2 regions of the Lactobacillus sp. B4026 genome follow, and region 1 is predicted to be linked to the other one. Evidence: riboswitches for the same ligand, from Rfam matches in the RefSeq annotation. Region 1 holds a riboswitch; the other holds the start of a gene.
What was found. A riboswitch is a leader RNA that binds a small molecule or an ion and turns the genes downstream of it on or off. The one in region 1 is predicted to bind lysine.
Positions count from the first base shown of each region.

Region 1 (3,158 bases):
CTTGAAGGTTTGACTGGCAACCGTTGTTCCGACAAAGAATAATTCAGAAACGGAAATGATGCTCAAAACGGAAGTATCCTTAATATTGACGATAAATTCGTTAGTAATTGATGGCAAACAGTTCTTGATTGCTTGTGGCAAAATAATGTGCCACATTCTTTGATTATGTGTCATTCCCAAAGCACTAGCTGCTTCAAACTGACCTTCGGGAGTTGAAATAATCCCACCTCGGATAATTTCGGCTAAATAGGCACCGGTATTAATCGAAACAATGACTAACGCAGCAATTGTCCGGTCAATATTAATGTGCCAGAATTGGGCTATGCCATAGTAAATTACAGCGGCCTGTACCATCATTGGCGTGCCCCTGAAGATCTCAATGTAAACGGCTAAGAGCCAATTGACAATTTTTAAGAGCCATTTCTTACCCTGGCTGGTTGGAGTTGGGATAGTTCTGATGATACCGACAAACAGGCCGATAAAGAAGCCGGCGATGGTACCCACTAAGGCTAAGAGCAGGGTCATGCCAATCCCGTTTAAAATCATGCCGCCGTATTGCTTCCACATTGAAACTAGCCACGGCTCGGACTTCCCGTTTTTACCCTTTTTCTTATCATCAGTTTTTGGCTGCTGCTTAATGGCCGTGGTCATTAACTTTGTTCGCTGGGAATTTGGAATTGTACCTAAAACGTGGTTGACTTCTTTTAGCAGCTGCTTGTTTGGCTTAGCAATTCCGATAGCAGTAGTTGAATCTTCCTTGGAAACCTTGAACCCGGCCATTTCGCTAATTGGAATCGCCTTAATGTCAGGATCAACCATCTTAAAGGAAGTTGATTCGGTATCTTCGGCAACGTAGCCATCAATCGTGCCTGAAATTAAACTTTGGCGCATTGCCGCAAAGTCGCGCATTGCCGGCTGTCTTTTAGCGCCCTTTAATTGCTTAATCAAAGCATAATGCGAAGTACCTTGTTGGGCGGTTAATTTCGCACCCTTAAAATCATTTAGTGTTTTAGCATTAGCGTATTTGCTATTAATCTTGGTGATAACAACAAAAGTGCTGTTTCTGTATGCATTGGAAAAATTAATTGCCTTGGCCCGCTCAGCCGTTGGGCTCATCCCAGCAATAATCAGGTCGGCCTTGCCACTAGTCAAAGCTGGCAGCAGTCCATCCCACTCAGTTTTGACAACTACGACTTTGCGGTGCAGCTGTTTACCAATAATTTTGGCAATCTTCACATCGTAGCCATTGGCGTACTCGTTTGACCCCTCGATCGGAACAGCACCATTAGCGTTAGTAGTTTGGGTCCAATTGTATGGTTGGTAATTGGCCTCCATAGCTACTTTGAGTTCACCGCTATTACTTTTTGCTTCAACTTGAGAAAAGTCGAAGTTGCTGCCGATAATGAAACTGAGCAGCACAGAAAGTAGAACGGTAATCCACTTATTTCTTGACTTCATTTTGAAAACCTCCGAAAATCTTGTTTCAAATAAAGCCAATACAATAAAAAGCGTAAACAAAAACCTCGTTGCTCTTCAAAACAACGAGGTTATAATTAATCATCTTTAGACAAATCATATAGCGCTCCCTGGGAATTAACCAGGACAGTCTGCAAGATATTCTCTTTGCAGCCCAACAAAAACATCAAAACGAAAATCTTTTTGTTTCGGCGACAATTCTTACGTTATCTTTCTTTGTGTTCGTTCACTCCAGATAATTTTGTAATGGTCGCGACCTCTATTGCATTGGAAATTATTTAACTTATGAAAAATAATAGGCTAAAAACAAAGGCTTGTCAATCTTTTCATTTAAAGATTATTTTATCATTATCTCATTTCCAACCATGATCTGAGCGATAGTCACGCTTTTTCATGCGGGAAACATATGGATTTCCAGCCACATAAAAGCGCAATTTTTTGTTAGCCCATTCGCGTTCCGACTGGTTGACACCAATGCGTGGACTAGTTGCGATTTTCTGGGCATTTTTGCGGTGACGATCGTTTAAGTCAATAGTAAAAGGGGAATCACTAAGAAAATGTAAATCCCATTTTTTATCATGAATACCAAATGCCTGCATCATTTTTGCCGGTCCGCTGGTTAAAGCAATGCCACTTTTACCTGAGCGGTTTAAACACATTTGTTCAATTCCCCAGATGGGTTCAATTGCTCTAATTAAAACTCCTTGCGGTTCATCTTTTTGTCTGGTTGCTACGTCAAAAAAGAAATATTGTCGCTGAGCATAAATATAGATTGTTCCACCGGGGCCATATAGTCCTTCATTTGCCGGACTACGATGACCGCCATATGAATGTGCCGCACGATCTTTAACACCCAAATAAGCTTCGGTTTCGACAATATAGCCGCCAAGTACCTGGTTATTGCTGCGATAAGTTAATGGCCGGCCGATTAAGTCAGCACTGATGGTTTCGGTTGATTGATTAGTAAAATAAGTTGTGTAATTCATTTTTTCCTAAAGTAGTACACTAATAATAATTGAGGTGAATGTAATGACAAAAATAAAGCTAGTCCGTGTATATGCTCAAGATCAGCCGGAGGGCTACCGCATTTTGGTAGACCGTTTGTGGCCAAGAGGTAAGAGTAAAAGTGTGTTGCACCTTGATTGTTGGGCAAAAGAAATTGGACCGACAACTGCTTTACGTAAATGGTTCAATCATGATGATAATAAATTTTCTGAGTTTAGGCAAAAGTACCTGGTAGAATTGGCGGAAAATCCAGCAGGGGCCGAGTTTGTTAAAACTGTTGAAAACAAGCTGCAAGAACAGGATGTTTTATTTTTATACGGGGCAAAGGACCCTCTGCATAATCAAGCTGTGATTTTAAAAGAATACGTTGAAGGGCAAATAGTTAATTTGCATTAGTAGACAATGAAGTAATAACAGCCTTGTTTTACTTAAAAAAGCCAATAAAAAAGTTAAGCCCATTAAAGCAGCTTAACTTTTTTATTTTGTAGTTTTGCCCTTAGCAAAATTTATAGCTTGCGGCCGTGCTTTTTAATCCGGATAAAGTGAAACGCAATGGTTAACAGCAAGACGCCAAAAACGATTATTGCAAAGACGGTATTAGGTAATTCATAGTGCAGAGGTGGCAATGAAACCAGCAGTTTTAGAGCGATAATCCCAATAAGAACATAAGCCATTGG
Region 1 is NZ_JAFNPD010000003.1:82,274-85,431, forward strand. It holds gene J3U69_RS03695 (ABC transporter substrate-binding protein/permease) at 1-1,458, opposite strand, end outside; lysine riboswitch at 1,570-1,746, opposite strand; gene J3U69_RS03700 (DNA-3-methyladenine glycosylase) at 1,830-2,462, opposite strand; gene J3U69_RS03705 (DUF488 domain-containing protein) at 2,506-2,877, shown strand; gene J3U69_RS03710 (TerC family protein) at 2,988-3,158, opposite strand, start outside.

Region 2 (3,158 bases), on a different contig from region 1:
CCAGATGGCATATGTTCATATGAGATATTAAACTGGTAAAATATTTTTAGTAATTTTAACGTAAAACCAGTTTCTTTATTAAGTAAATATCGATGTAAGTATAAAGCGGCAAAGTGATTGGAGCTTGCGACACCGGTAATAATATTTTTGGGATGAAAATTCTTTTCGGGAACAATTAGCGTACCCGGAAGTTCAGGGTGGTTAGTATTTTTCACGTTGATATATACCTGACCTTGAATCGCTGGAATTAGTGCCTCATCATGAAAAACCGAAAACCCGGCATAAGATAATTCCCGTAATTCTCGGTAGGTCATGATTTTGATTGGGTGCGGCTTGGTCACAATTCTTGGATCAGCAGCATAAATGGCATTAACATCAGTAAAATTCTCGTACAAGTCGGCCGCAGTTCCGCGGGCCCAAATTGCGCCGGTGATATCTGAACCACCCCGTGAAAAGGTCGCAATGCTGCCAGTTGGGGTAACACCGTAAAATCCCGGAACAACAAGAATTTCAGGTATGTCGCGCCAGCGAGAGAGATTTTGGTAGGTTTCTTCCAGAAGTTGAGCATCATTAGCGACATTGCTGACTAAAAAGCCGGCTTCTTGGGGATCGAGAAAGCGCGCCGGAAAATGTTTTTGTTGTAAAAGAAGGGCTAGCAGCTGAGCGTTGAGCTTTTCACCGTGGGCTTTAAATGCAGCCATGAGAAAATCATTGTCTGGATACGAAATTGTGGGTAAGTCGCACAATTCCTGGTGTAAAGGTGCAATTGTGTCCGGATTTAAGTCAAAAAATTGTGCAATTTCGCTATATCTAGCCCAAATTTGTTGAACGATTGCGGCACAGTCTTGGTGCTTGATCGTTTTTTTAGCATAGTCAATTAATAAGTCAGTCACCTTGGTATCCTGCTCAAATCTTTTTCCAGGTGCTGAAGTAACAATTACTTTTCTGGTTGGATCAGCATTTATAATATTAAGCACTTTTTGAAACTGTTCTCCGTTTGCCAGAGAACTACCACCAAATTTAACAACTTTCATTCTCGATCACCTGCTTGATTAAATTATTTTAAGTTTGATAGTAACGCATTTTAACATTTTAATTTTAATCTGCAACCGAAAAGGCGATTTAGCGCGTATTTAAATTGGGCAAGTGAATTATTTATGAAAAAATGTTGACATCGGCTATGATTAATAATAAGATTTTTATTAATCGAAGAGGTCGCGACCAACAAGAGTAGCTGGTGGAGTTTCTGCAAAAACTAAGAAACCAGTAAAAGGGGCGGTTGCCGAAGCGTTAATTATTGCGGTAATTAATTGGCTGGGACGTAATTTAAGAGATTACGGACTGTCGCAAGTTAATAATTTGCGGAGCGCTCGTCAAAATTGAACCAGATAATAATTAATTTTAATTTTTTGAAGGACTCTTTTGTATGCTAAGCGCACACAAAAGAGTCCTTTTTTATTCAAGAAAACGGAGGGTTACCAGATGCCAGCAGATGATTATTACGAGACTAATGATCAAGGACACTTAACGATTGGTGGAGTTGATGCACTAGATTTAGCCCGTGAATACGGCACGCCGCTTGTAGTTTACGATGTTACTCAAATTCGGCAACAGTTTCGGGCTTTGCAGCAAGCCTTTACCAAACAGCACATCGATTATGCAATCAGTTACGCTAGCAAAGCTTTTGCCACCATTGCGATGTATCAGGTGGTTAATCAAGAACACGGCCATATTGATGTCGTTTCAGGCGGTGAATTGTTTACCGCCCTTAAAGCTGGCTTTCCAAGTAGCAAAATCAGTTTTCACGGGAATAACAAAACTAGGGCAGAACTTTTAATGGCGGTGCAAAATCATGTTGGCGTAATTATTCTGGATAACTTTCATGAAATTAAACTTCTTGAGGAAGTTCTTGCTGATACTAAAAGTCATATTCAGGTCATGTTAAGAATTACTCCCGGCGTTACGGCACATACTCATGAATATGATCAGACCGGTCAAGAAGACAGTAAGTTTGGCTTTGACGTCAAATCTGGGCAAGCCGAGCAGGCTTTTTTACAAGTACAGGCTAGTGAACAGATGACTTTAATTGGTCTTCATGCACATATTGGTTCACAGATTTTAGAAACGACCGGCTTTAAGCTTGAAGTTAAAAAACTAATGCAACTTGTCCGTGAATGGGCCAAAAAATATGATTATCAGCCCCAAATCTTAAATCTTGGAGGCGGCTTTGGTATTCGTTATACCGCCCAAGACCAAGTGTTGGCTTTAGGAACTTTTGTTGAACAGATTGTGACAACTCTTCGCCAGTTAGCTGAAGAATATCAACTGAAAGTTCCAGCTGTTTGGGTTGAACCTGGTCGCTCAATCGTCGGTAGCGCGGGCTACAGTTTGTATACGATTGGCGCACGTAAAGATGTTCCCGGATTAATGCCCTATGTAGCAGTAGATGGCGGTATGGGTGACAATATTAGGCCGGCTCTTTACCAAGCTGATTATGAAGCACTTCTTGCCCGTGATCCCGCTGCTCAACCTAACGAAACAGTCCACTTGGCTGGGCGCTATTGTGAATCAGGGGACTTGTTAATCAAAAAATTGCCGCTGCCAGCGACCAAAGCAGGTGATGTAATTGCACTATTAGCAACTGGTGCTTATGGTTACAGCATGGCATCGAACTATAACCGGGTGCCTCGACCAGCTGTTGTGTTTGCAGAAAATGGTCACGCACAAGAAGTTGTTACACGTGAAACCAATGAAGATTTAGTCAGTCATGATCGTTTTTATCAAGAATAGTGAGGAATTCAAATGAAAAATATGTCAGCGACAGAAATAATTGATTTTATTGCCAATGCACCCAAGAAAACGCCAGTTAAGGTTTATGTAAAAGGTGACCTGGCAAAATTAGACTGGCCAGTAGAAGTAAGACCCTTTGTAAATGATCATGTTGGGGTGGTTTTCGGTGACTGGGCGGATTTAGTGCCGTTTTTAAGAACCAATGCGGCTAAGATCAATGATTATCAAGTAGAAAATTGTAGCCGCAATTCGGCCGTTCCCTTATTGGATTTAAAAAATGTTTCGGCCCGGATCGAACCTGGTGCGTTGATTCGCCAACAAGTAAGTATTGGTGCTAATGCGGTAATTATGATGGGAGCCGTAATCAA
Region 2 is NZ_JAFNPD010000004.1:41,310-44,467, forward strand. It holds gene J3U69_RS04890 (aspartate kinase) at 1-1,034, opposite strand, end outside; lysine riboswitch at 1,202-1,379, shown strand; gene lysA (diaminopimelate decarboxylase) at 1,483-2,790, shown strand; gene dapD (2,3,4,5-tetrahydropyridine-2,6-dicarboxylate N-acetyltransferase) at 2,803-3,158, shown strand, end outside.
Region 2: it holds a riboswitch for lysine, as region 1 does, so the genes downstream of both, lysA (diaminopimelate decarboxylase) here and J3U69_RS03695 (ABC transporter substrate-binding protein/permease) in region 1, are expected to answer to the same signal.